DNA from 3 places in the Paenibacillus sp. FSL H8-0280 genome. Region 1 is predicted to be linked to each of the others. Evidence: riboswitches for the same ligand, from Rfam matches in the RefSeq annotation. Region 1 holds a riboswitch; each other region holds the start of a gene.
What was found. A riboswitch is a leader RNA that binds a small molecule or an ion and turns the genes downstream of it on or off. The one in region 1 is predicted to bind thiamine pyrophosphate.
Positions count from the first base shown of each region.

Region 2: it holds a riboswitch for thiamine pyrophosphate, as region 1 does, so the genes downstream of both, MHI12_RS17710 (thiamine phosphate synthase) here and MHI12_RS02320 (ABC transporter substrate-binding protein) in region 1, are expected to answer to the same signal.
Region 3: it holds a riboswitch for thiamine pyrophosphate, as region 1 does, so the genes downstream of both, MHI12_RS04460 (ECF transporter S component) here and MHI12_RS02320 (ABC transporter substrate-binding protein) in region 1, are expected to answer to the same signal.

Region 1 is NZ_CP150296.1:483,472-487,747, forward strand. Features, by position in the region: gene MHI12_RS02305 (ABC transporter ATP-binding protein) at 1-184, opposite strand, end outside; gene MHI12_RS02310 (ABC transporter permease) at 222-980, opposite strand; gene MHI12_RS02315 (thiamine-binding protein) at 980-1,270, opposite strand; gene MHI12_RS02320 (ABC transporter substrate-binding protein) at 1,494-2,534, opposite strand; TPP riboswitch at 2,842-2,954, opposite strand; gene MHI12_RS02325 (NAD-dependent epimerase/dehydratase family protein) at 3,099-3,854, opposite strand; gene MHI12_RS02330 (VOC family protein) at 3,872-4,258, opposite strand.
Region 2 is NZ_CP150296.1:4,058,086-4,062,361, forward strand. Features, by position in the region: gene MHI12_RS17695 (thiazole synthase) at 1-534, opposite strand, end outside; gene thiS (sulfur carrier protein ThiS) at 537-740, opposite strand; gene thiO (glycine oxidase ThiO) at 737-1,909, opposite strand; gene MHI12_RS17710 (thiamine phosphate synthase) at 1,927-2,589, opposite strand; TPP riboswitch at 2,814-2,923, opposite strand; gene MHI12_RS17715 (ABC-F family ATP-binding cassette domain-containing protein) at 2,999-4,276, opposite strand, start outside.
Region 3 is NZ_CP150296.1:975,253-979,528, forward strand. Features, by position in the region: gene MHI12_RS04450 (radical SAM/SPASM domain-containing protein) at 172-1,047, shown strand; gene MHI12_RS04455 (pectate lyase) at 1,397-2,065, shown strand; TPP riboswitch at 2,238-2,348, shown strand; gene MHI12_RS04460 (ECF transporter S component) at 2,578-3,171, shown strand; gene MHI12_RS04465 (ABC transporter ATP-binding protein) at 3,172-4,276, shown strand, end outside.

The DNA of each region.
Region 1 (4,276 bases):
ACCTGCTCCGCCGTTCACGGAATGATGCATGAACATTAACAACGTCCAGTGCAGGTGGAACCGGAGCAGGAGTCGTATTGGCAGGTCGATTAGGCGTAGCCGAGTTTAACTTTTCACCGTTTGTTGGCTCCACTGCGTGTGCTCCTCGTCCAGGCTGGACTTGTTCGTCCTGTTGCCGATTCATATGGTCATCACTTCCTAATATACAGATTACTTCTTTATTATCGCTTCTGTGGCCGCCAGCGCACGAGCAGCTTCTCCAGCAGGGCAATGAACAGGAAGAGCAGCAAGCTGAGCGCGACAATAATCATGATCGCCACGAATAGACGATCGGTGCGATAAGCCGACTTTTGCAGCATCATATAATAACCAATACCCTTGTCTGCACCAATCCATTCGGCGATGATGGCACCCATCACGCTATAGGTAGCGGCGATTTTGATACCAGAGAACACGGATGGCAGCGCATGGGGAAGCTCCAGCTTCCAGAAGATCTGGTGACGTTTCGCACCAGCCATGCGCATATAGTTCATCATCGCTGCATCTGTACGGGTCAAGCCGTCCATTGCCGCCACTGCAACGGGGAAGAAGCAGACCAGGATGATCGTAATCAGCTTGGGCAACAGCCCGAACCCGAACCAGATTAACAGGAGCGGCGCGAGCGCGATGGTTGGGATATTTTGACTAAGGATAAGTAAAGGATACAGGGCCGACTTGAGAAAAGGGACTAAATGTAGCACCATCGCAATCAGTAATCCAACCGCGGTGCCAGCGGCGAATCCAATCAGCGTTAACTGAATGGTTGCGGAAGCGTGCATGCCAAGCCGCTCGGCCTGGGTTGCGGCTTCGCGGGCGATGTCGGACGGTGCAGGCAGCATCCATTTCTCAATATGGAAGAGGGAGACGGCTCCCTGCCATATCGCTATAAAGAGAATAACCGCCACAAAGGGCGGCCATACACTTTTGAAATAGGCAGGCATTAGCGATACTTCTCCGTCAGGGTATCCATGCTGAAGCCGGCAGGGCTATGGGCGATTTTGATCTGGGAGATGATGCTTGGGCTGCCAGCCTCCACGAGTACCTCGTGCATTTTACGGACAACCTCCAGCAGTTCCTCCAGTTCCCCCTCCATCGTGGTGTCGAGCGCGTTCACCTGATATTTCAAGCCAGATTGTTGAATAACTTCAATGGCGCGATCTACGTAAGGATAAGAGTTCTCGCCATTTGGCGTTTTCGGGATAACCTGAATGCTGAGTAGTGTACTTGCCATGAGAGATCACGGCTCCTTTCGTGATATATAAAATGAACTAATGACTGTTACACTTGCCACTTCGATGACAGAATAACCCTCCAATCGCTGTTATCCCCAGATTTTTTTGATTCCCTTCTCTAAAGGGAAAATCCGGTGATAAAGGCGACCGCTTCGCTTTTTCACGTTATTTCTGTCCTCTCCGTCCTCGTGTAAATATTAAGTTCGTTTTATATGAGAAATTTTATTGGGGTAAGAACTCGTTTGTATATGCCTTGCTCACATCGATCTGTTCATCCAGCAGTTTTTTGCTAAACATCCAGTCGGTGTAGTTCTGCCATACTTCCTGCTTTTGCTCACCCCAACGCGGGGCGTCATCTGTGTACTTGGGACTAAGCCATTTCTGGCTTGCCAGTACGAGGTCTTTATCCAGATCCGGTACAGCCTTGATCAGAATGTTCGCTGCGTCTTCGGGATGATCAATCGCATATTGATATCCTTCGGAAGTGGCTTTCAGGAATGCTTTCACCAGCTCAGGATCGTTCTGGATCGTCTGCTCGTTTGTTACGAGGACAGGCGTGTAATAATCCAGTGCATCCGAATAATCCTTCACATATAACATGTCGATCGGTTCCCCGCGTAGTTCGGCTTCAATCCCTGTCCAGGCGTAGAAAATCCACGCGAAATCAATATCCCGTTTCACTGCGGTGAAAAAGTCGGCATCACCCATGTTAATGTTTTTCACTTTGGATACATCGGCGCCTTCGCCTTCCATAATGGATTGCATCACGGCTTCTTCCACAGGGGAGCCCCATCCGCCATAGGTTTTACCTTCAAAATCTTTCGGTGATTTGATATTCCGATCCGCCGGAGCAGCGAACCCGGATGTATTATGCTGAATAACTGCTGCAATGGAGACCAATGGAACACCCTGTGTGCGGGCTTGAGTTACACTCTCCTGATAACTTACGCCAAAAGGCACTTCGTTCGATGCAACCATCGTATCTGCGCCTCCGGCACCTGGTTGAACAATCTCCACGTTCAAGCCTTCGGCCTTGTAAAAACCTTGATCCACGGCCGCATACAGGCCGGTATGATTTGTATTCGGTGTCCAGTCGAGCACCACTTTAATATCTTTCAGGGCGGCAGTGTCACCTTCATTGCTGCTTTCCGCATTCGTGTTGCCGTTCTGTTCTGCCGGGGCAGCTTCTTTGCCACCACATGCGGCTACCGTCACCAGTAGTACGCATAAGAGCAACAGTCCCATTGTTTTACGCCATTTCATCTGTGGTTCTCTCCTTCGGTATGTCCGGCCGAGTGGCACGGGGTACTCCTTGGCTTCATATCCAATCATCTTGCATAAATCGACAGATTTATACCAGTTGAGATCCGGATGACGTTATTTTAAACATAAGAAAACGTCTATCGATGTCATTCGAAGAAGCCAGACCGCGTTTAGCGGTAGTTTTTCTTGCAATATCAGGAAGGTGATGATTCCAAACTTATACTTTCTGATAGTAACAAAAAAAGCGCCCCGTATTCCGGGACGCGTGCAGGCGTTAGAGAGGTGGCGTTCAGCCATAGGGCTGTGCCATTTCGATATACTCCGATTCCTACGCTGGCATGATCCAGATCAGGTCTAAGGGTTAGTATCTTGGTGGGATACACTCTCAGCCGGCCAATTCCGACTCCCCTGGGAAACTATGAAGTTACGGGCATTACTAGGTGTAATTATAGGCCAGAGGGTGGGACCTGTCCAGTCATGAACTGGATAGGGGCACGTATAAGTTATCAAACAGGCCGTTATACATATGTATAACAGCCTGTTTGGATGTGTTATTTTCAATAATTATCGTGGGGAATCATATAAGGCAATCTGACTGAGTGCAAAAGCATCGGATTTTGGGTCATAACCTACCTGTTTCTGAGTGGTTTCCAGATTCAATCGTTTAAACCGATTATTCGAGATCCCATGCAGTATGGTGAAGGGCTCCAGATCTGTAGTTGTAATTGCTTTGAACATCAAATCGCACAAGTCAGCCGGACTAATATACGCGCTCATATCCCTTGCCTCCAGCACTGGTCCGTCCGGTTGAAAATCATCATATGCACCTATACGTACCGCAACACTTTGTAAACCTTCGGTATACGCAAAATAGGAAGCGAGCGATTCTCCAAAACATTTGCTAACCCCGTACAAATTCCGCGGGCGTGTGGGCATGTCCGGATAGACTTGAGCATCAATGGGGTACCCCTCAATCGTCTGAGCACTGCTTGCAAGAATGACTCTTCGTACACCTTGGTCTTTAGCTGCACGGAATACATTAAATGTACCTTTAATATTGATGTCCAACAACGATTCATAAAATCCGGCATTCGGGGAAGGATCTCCCGCCAGATGTACAACCACATCCATGCCTCCGCAAGCATGCTGACAGGCTTCGGGGTCTGTCACATCCAGTGTCATGATCTCATGGCCGGTCCCTTGATACGTATGCAGTCTGTCGATATTCAAATCCGTAAGTCGAAGGTGAAATGCCTCTGACAAGTGTTGGGACAAGTCACGTCCAATTTTTCCGGCTGCGCCAGTAATTAAAATGTTCATAAAATCAGCTCCAATTCTTAGCGCTGGAAGAACTCAATCCATTCCTTTTCAGGTCCATAGATGAAGAAATAGCGGTAACCGTTAGGCAGTGTGATAATCTCTCCATCGATAAATTCGGCTTCGGTGGATTGAATGCGTTTGTACTCAGAATCAAGATCATCCACGTGGATCGCAAAATGGTGCACCGTACCTTCGGAAGGCAGCTTGTCGCTGTATCCTTGAATTAACTCAATCTCAGTCTCGTTACTTCCATTGAAGCCAAGAAAGGCGAGCTGAATGACGCCGTTAGTATGGGTTACCCGGTCTTTTAATTCAAGACCAACAATCTCCGTATAGAAGCGCAGCGTGGTCTCCAGATCACGTACGGCAATACCAACATGGTCAATACGTTTTTGAAAACTCATAATCTAAATCCTCCTTAT
Region 2 (4,276 bases), 3.4 Mb from region 1:
AGGAACAACGGCCTGCTCTATGATGACTTCAAGGTTATATGGATTGATGATGCCTCTGCCAGCTCCGATGGGAGAAGCGCCAGGCATTACAGCATGTACGCCAAGCAATTGCAGCCTTTTGGCCAGAATGACATCATCCGAAATATAAGGCAATACCGTGAAGCCCTTTTCAAGCAAAATTTCGCAAGCCTTGTACGTTTCAATCGGATCTGGGAGTAACGTCATTCCATCTCCGATGACTTCGACTTTTATCATATCACAAAGTCCTGAAGCCCGTGCAAGCTCGGCAATCCGCACCGCCTCTTCCGCAGTGGAAGCCCCCGCCGTATTCGGAAGAAGTGTGTATTTATCCAAATCCAACGTATCCAGGAAATGCTTCTGATTACGTTCCTCCAAATTCAGACGACGAACAGCAAAGGTCAAAACTTCCGTTTCAGATGCTTCCACAGCCTGACTTTGCACTTCCAGATCCGAAAACTTGCCTGTTCCGAGCAACAATCTGGACTCAAACGTATATTTACCAATGTTCAACATCATCAACCGCCTCCTACAAAATGTACAATCTCAATTCGATCGCCTTCTCTTAATGCTGTCGTTTCATGATACTCGCGGGTTAAAATATGCTTGTTCAGCTCTACAACTACAGTCTTGACTTGCAGATCTAAAGATTGAAGCAGTTTATCCACACGATTCAATCTGTCTTCAATCTCCATCCGTTGACCATTAACGATGATATTCACTGCACCACTCCCTTTCTGTTCAATCGCTCAGGGCTCAGCGCCTCAATTCCGAGCTCTTCTGAGCTTTTGCCCGCGAGCAATTCAGCGATAAGCCTGCCAGTTATCGCACTAAGCAAGATACCGTTGCGGTAATGTCCAAAGGCGGCAAACAGCCCGGGAACACTTTCGCAAGCACCTATATAAGGCAGACCATCCGGAGTTGCCGGTCTTACGCCTGCCCACGCTCGTATAAATTCTGCTTCTTTCATCCCAGGCACCCAGTGGGTAGCCGCTGTTAGCAGCTTCTGAACACCCTGTACAGAAACGCTCAGATCCGTTCTGCCTGGCAGACTGGTTGCCCCGAGCCAAACCTCTCCATTGGCTTTGGGAACAATATAGATATCCTCTGCATACACCGTTCTATCAGGTCTGTACCCTGCATGTTCATCTAAGAACTGAACGGCGGCTATTTCACCTTTTACCGACCACACAGGCAAGCTCAGATTCACATGTCTCATCAGCTCTTCACTCTGTAATCCAGCCGCTATAATGACATGTTTGCATCTCATCTCACCGATCGATGTGGTGATCCCCTGCACGCCGTGTTCGTTTGCTTGCACACGTATATCCTGTATGTCCTCCATAACCCGCGCTCCCAGTGCTTGAGCGGATTCAGCATATGCCTTCGTTAGATGGACGGGAATAACCTCACTCTCGTAAGGTTTGTAGTAGGCCCCATACGTATCTCTGTTAAGCCATGATGCCTCCTGTTGCACAACGGAACGATCCCACCATACCTCATCAGCAGAAGCAGACAACGCAGACTTTCGATTGTCCTTGTAACTACTTAATTCACTGTATGAACGAAAAGGATTTAGGAATCCCTGACGTTGCAGACCAACCTCTACCTCACTGAGTGTAGCCATTAGCACCTGTTGCTCAATAAGTAACTGTCTACTCTGCCTGGCGAGCTTAGCCATCAAAGGATGAGCAAAAGCCTCACTATCTGCCGCCAGCATTCCAGCCGCCGCGCAAGAAGTGCCTCCTGCAATCGCCGAACGCTCCAGCAACAGCACATCCTGTCCACGGGAAGCAAGCTCATACGCAATGGCACAACCAACAACGCCTCCGCCTACAATAATCGTTTCTGCATGAATCTTATCTGGTCTATCTGTAATGATCTTTTTCATCCTCTCATCTCCTTGATTCAGCGACTCAGACTTTCTGTAGCAACGATAGCCTGCCTTAATAATGCAGCCGCCCGATCCGGGGAATCGCTCGCCCATACATTCGAGATCACAGCGACTCCCTGTGCGCCTGCAAAGCGAATAGCGTGAATGTTTCCCGGTTCGATGCCCCCAATCGCCATGACAGGAATGGAGACACCAGAGCACACTTCAGCCAGAGCATATAATCCTCTTGGTTCAAGATCCGGCTTACTGTTGGTTGAGTAGACATGCCCGAAGAATAGGTAATCGGCTCCCCGTTCTTCAGCGAGTTTTGCCTCATCGATTGAATGAACAGATATACCCAGACGAAGGCGTTGCACATTGCTTATAACAGCAGGGTTATAGTTTCGTATCGCATCTTGCCCCCAATGTACACCGCCATAGATGTCATTCTGTGAAGGCAGCTCTGAACCATTGATAACGATACGACAAGATGGAACGCCAACACCACGCAGACTTTCAGCCCAACCGATCTTTTGTTGCCACGAGAGTTGTTTCTCTCGTATGTGAATATAGTCCACCCATGGCCAAACGTCCTTTGCAGCTTTTACAAAAGATGCTTGATCCCCTGCACCCGTAGATACAACATGCAATTCAAATGATTCTTGAACATGTTCATGAGAAATTACCGTACTGTTCATCTCCTTCCATGCGTGAATGCTATGAAAACACAAAAAAGCCACTCCCGTAGGGGAGTGGCTGCGTATTAATTATAGGACCAGATGACTGACTGATACATACAGTTCATTTCGTGCAATAAAGCTATAGACCCTATAGCCTTAACGTTATACACGCAACTGCATGTTTCAATTCGTTAAACAGACGGTTGAATCCTTCGAATTGCCGTTTGCTCAAGTCATTCACTGAAACGCGCTCGCCACTTCCCTACGCTGGTATGATCCAGATCAGGTGCAAAGGGTCCAGAATCGCATTCTTCCATCTCAGCCGCATCGTGCGGCCCCCCTAGTGTTCATATGAAGTTGTAGCCTATATTACCATAGACGGATTTTTTTGTCACCGTTCATTTCTATTAAGCATTGCTTGAATTGTCTAGTTTTTCTCAGACCATTCTTCAACATTCCATGTTTTGGTGACCCAACCCTCGTAGAAATCAGGTTCATGAGATACCAGTAACACCGTTCCCTTGAATTCTTGCAAGGCACGCTGCAACTCCGCTTTGGCTGTGACATCGAGATGGTTTGTCGGCTCATCGAATAAAATCCAGTTGCTTTCACGCATCAAGAGTTTGCATAAACGAACCTTGGCTTGCTCTCCACCACTCAGCATGTTAAGCGGACGGGTAATATGCTCATTTTTCAACCCACAGCGAGCGAGATGACCACGGACCTCATTCTGGGTCAAATGTGAAAACTCATTCCAGACATCCTCAATCGGCGTGATATTCCCAGCACGAACTTCCTGCTCAAAATAGGCCGTTTCCAGATAATCTCCCAAGAAAGTCTTTCCACTGAGTGGAGATATTTTTCCCAGGATGGTTTTCAACAGCGTCGATTTACCCACACCATTACAACCTACGATGGCAATTTTTTCACCACGTTCAATCGTCATTGTCATTTTAGGCAGCAAAGGATACGTATATCCAATTTCAAAATCAATACCCTCAAAGACCGTTTTGCTACTCGCGCGGGCATCCTTGAATTTGAACGTTGGTTTAGCTGCTTCATCTGGGCGATCAATACGTTCAATTCTGTCCAGCTGTTTCTCCCGGCTCTTCGCTCGACCTGAAGTTGAAGCACGTGCCTTGTTACGCTGAATGAAATCTTCCTGCTTCTTGATGTACTCTTGCTGCTTCTCGTATGCATCAATATGCTGGGCTTTATTCATATCAGCCATCTCGAGGAACTTGTTATAGTTCGCTGCATATCTCGTTAATTTGGCAAATTCCAAATGATAAATGACATTTACGACTTCATTCATGAATTCCGTATCATGAGAGATTAAGAGAAACGCGTGCGGGTAGTCCTTCAGGTAACGTGACAGCCATTCAATGTGCTCTACATCCAGATAGTTGGTCGGCTCATCCAGCAAAAGAGCTGTAGGTTTCTCAAGCAGAAGCTTGGCAAGAAGCACCTTGGTACGTTGTCCACCACTTAGAGCTGCGACATCCCGATCAAGACCAATTGCGGACAAACCAAGACCATTGGCCATCTCTTCCACTTTTACGTCAATCAGATAAAAATCGCCCTGCTCCAGTTGTTCCTGAATATCGCCCATCTCTTCCAGCAACTGCTCCAGCTTATCTGGATCTGCATCTGCCATCTGGTCCGTAATATTCATCATTTCTTTTTCCAATTCAAGCAACGGAAG
Region 3 (4,276 bases), 490 kb from region 1:
CTGTAAAGAGGCAGCATGATGGATTTCTTGAGATGAGCGTGGATTCAGACCCGAACAACTGAACAATTTACCTGGGCTCCCTAACCCGATATAATAGTGGTGGCCCGTATAGGCCGGATCACAAAATGCAGGTGGGATTGTTCTCCCTCCTAGGCAGAATGGGGACCCGAGTTGAAAACGTTCAAAAAAGTATATATTGAGATCACGAGTATCTGCAATCTGGCTTGCAGCTTCTGTCCGCAGACGCAACGTGCCAAAGGATTCATTGACCCTGAAGTCTTCAACAATATACTGGAACAAGTTAAACCACACACCAATCATATTTATCTACATGTCAAAGGCGAACCCTTGTTGCATCCCAAAATAGATCTGTTGCTCGATTCCGCACATGAGAAGGGACTCAAGGTGAACATTACAACGAATGGTACACTGTTACCCAAGACTCAGCATAAATTGCTTGGCAAACCAGCGCTGCGGCAGATGAATTTCTCCCTGCACAGCTTCGATGGGCATGAAGGTTCAACAGACCGTGACGGTTACCTGCGTCATATTTTGTCCTTTGTACACGAGGCCGTTAAGCACAATGTCATCATCTCATTCCGGCTGTGGAATCTGACGCAGGATAACTTCACAAATGCTCAGATGAATCGAAATCGGGAGACCCTTGAAGTACTGGAACGTGAGTTCAATCTGGACTTCCGCATTGAGGAAAAAGTGGTTCCAGGCAGCGGGGTAAAAATTGCCCCGAATGTATACCTGAATCAGGACCATGAGTTCCAGTGGCCAAGTCTGGATGCACCTGAAGATGACGGCAAAGGTTTTTGCCATGCACTTCGCGGTCAGGCAGCTGTACTTGTGGATGGAACGGTGGTTCCATGCTGTCTTGATGGCGAGGGTGTAATTAATCTGGGTAATGTGCACGAGAAGTCATTCTCGGAGATTATTGAGGGTGAGCGAGCGAACAATCTGGTATATGGCTTCTCCAAACGGGAAGCTGTAGAAGAGTTGTGTCGAAAGTGCGGTTATCGTCAGAGATTTGGAGCCTGATATCTTATATCAGCAAGCCGGAAGCCATTCAAGATCACACATTTGGAGACAAATGTAGTGGTCTTTCTTTGTTATCGGGAATTCAAGTGAGGGGTACATACGTTACAAATGAGCATACCAGAGGTTGATTTCAGCATATTGCTTGAGAGACCTGGCATGCAAAAAATGCCGATATGACAGGGATTGCAGGATGTCATGATATATCTGATCTAATGATTATTCTAGTTACCTTCCTTATTTGGTAGGATTAGGTTGTGGGTCGGACAGAGGTGCACCTCTGACGAACTTCCAGGACAAGCTCAGGCTTGTACACTACCAAAAAACGAGAGAATAAGGGAGGAATAAAGTTATGAAAAAAATATTGACGTTGTTGCTGTCGGCTGGTTTGGTTGCTTCCATATTTGGTGTAGCTCCGGTTGCTGCTGCACCTACAGTTGTTAATTCAACGATTGTTGTTCCAAAGGGCACGACCTATGACGGTCAAGGCAAAACATTTGTAGCCAATCCTTCCACACTGGGTGACGGTTCTCAAGCAGAAAATCAGAAGCCAGTCTTCCGTCTGGAGGCAGGGGCCACGCTCAAAAACGTAAACATTGGATCACCAGCTGCTGATGGTGTTCACTGTTATGGCAACTGTAATATATCAAATGTGGTCTGGCAGGACGTGGGCGAGGATGCACTGACATTGAAGTCTGCCGGAACGGTCAACATTACCGGCGGGGCAGCGTACAAGGCCTATGATAAAGTGTTCCAGATGAATGCGGCTGGAACAATTAACATCAAAAATTTCCGTGCAGATGATATTGGCAAACTGGTTCGCCAAAATGGTGGAACATCCTTCGCAGTTAACATGACGCTGGATAACTCCAATATTTCCAATGTGAAAGATTCGATTTTGCGTACAGACAGCAGCACATCACAAGGGAAAATTACGAATACCCGTTATTCCAAAGTACCAACGTTGTTCAAGGGGTTTGCTTCAGGGAAAACGAGCCAGTCTGGGAACACGCAATATTAAGAACAGGGATACCTTGGAATACGGATTGAAGGCGTGTATGGATAAGGTAGCTATTTCACATCGTGAAGTATGTCCAAAAGGCATCCAGGGGGATGCCTTTTCCTATGCCAACTTTTGATTTTTGTAGAGACCATTGCCACAAATACCCATCTGATGTACATTAGAAGCAATGAAATAAGTGAACCGGGAGCTCAATGAAGTTGGGCTGAGAGAGTGGCCTTGTGCCGCTGACCGTACATCTGATCTGGGTAATGCCAGCGTAGAGAACATGGATTTGCGATATGTAAGGGTGAATTGTGGGAATGAACGTGGATGAACAACAGACCTCTTTGAACTGTGGTGGTGTATCTGCCATGACGAAGGGGTGCTGGCTGATATTCCGTATTTTCGACATCCATCCATTACATCATTGTGAGGATTGTATACTGCGCGTAAGGCCTGCCCGGAACCGGGGAGGCTTTTTCGTTTATTATGATAACCCCCACAGGGAACAGAGGAAGGACGTAGAGAACATGGCAACAAAAGCAGGCAACAAGCGATTGAAACTAACGGATATTCTGGTAACCATCGTAATCGCAGTAGTGTTTGGGGTGATTTACAAGATATGGGGACCTACATATGACTTGATGAAACCGTTCGGCGTTCATGCGGAGCAGATGATCTACGGCATGTGGTTTATGGCGGGCACGTTTGCTTTTGTTATCATTCGTAAACCAGGCGTGGCGATTCTTGCCGAAGTTGCGGCTTCAACGGTAAGTGCTTTTCTGGGCAGTGAATGGGGCATGTCCACACTTGTATACGGTCTGTTGCAAGGATTGGGAGCCGAGATATTCTTCGCCGCATTTTTGTATCGCAAAACCAATCTGTTTGTCACTTGTCTTGCAGCCATAGGAGCTGCAGCGGCTTCGCTTTTGCTGGATTATCAGTACGGGTATATTGATTCACTCTCGGCCTGGAACTACACGTTATTTATCGGATTCCGCTTCATTGGAAGCATTTTGATTGCTGGAGTGTTCGCTTATTATCTCGCCAAAGCATTGGAACTGACCGGTGTAACGCGTTCGCTCAGACCGGTATCGAAACAGGATTATGAGGCTCTGGATTAGATGAACGGGGAAGGGAATTCGCAAGCGGTAAGTGTCACAAATCTAAGATGCAAGTTCCCGGGAGAGAAAGCCTTGGTATTTCAAGGCTTGTCTCTTTCTGTGCGTCAAGGAGAGAAAGTGTTGTTGCTTGGCCCAAGTGGCTCCGGTAAATCGACGTTATTGCAAATTCTGAGCGGTCTGATACCACGTTCGGTTGAGATTCCGATGAAATGTGATGATATTCAGGTTCCCGCCAAAGCAGGAGTGGTCTTTCAAGATCCGGATACCCAGTTCTGTATGTCCTTTACGGATGAAGAGATCGCATTTGTGCTGGAAAACCGAAATATTTCGCGTGAAGAGATGGCGGGTATGATTGAATATTATCTGGATCAGGTGGGGTTATCCTTTGAAAAGAATCGTGTATTAATCCAGTCCATGTCTCAGGGGATGAAGCAGCGTCTTGCGATTGCTTCGATGCTTGCCATGGACCCGGAGGTATTGTTTTTGGATGAACCCACTGCACTGCTGGATGATGAGGGTACTTCTCAAGTGTGGGATACCGTTAAACGGATTGCAAGTGATAAAACAATCATCATTGTTGAACACAAAATTAATGAGATTGTGGATATGGTCGACCGAATTATTGTGTTATCACCTGAAGGAAAGATCGTGGCGGATGGGCCAGCACAGCAGGTATTTACACATGAACGGGGCAAGCTGAAGGCTTATGGAATCTGGTATCCGGGTGTGTGGGATGAGCACGAGCAGGCAGCTAAGGAGGAAGAGGGAAGTAATTCTGGAGAGCTTCAAGTGTGTGTGGATCACGGCATCTCAAACTTGGAAGCACAGCAACCGTCTGGCTTATCCGATACACCGGGTATATCCCCCATATCTCACGTCTCATCCTTATCACCTGGATCACCCACCTATCAGCCTGCACTGGACTTGAAGCAGTTCACCGGATGGCGTGGGAAAACACCCTTCATTCAGGTCGAGCAGGCCAAAGTATGGCATGGAGACTGGATTGGTATTGTCGGAGCTAATGGAGCTGGAAAGAGTTCATTGTTGTTATCTCTGATGAATATCCTAAAAACAACAGGTCATTATGAGGTTGAAGGCCAGCCTT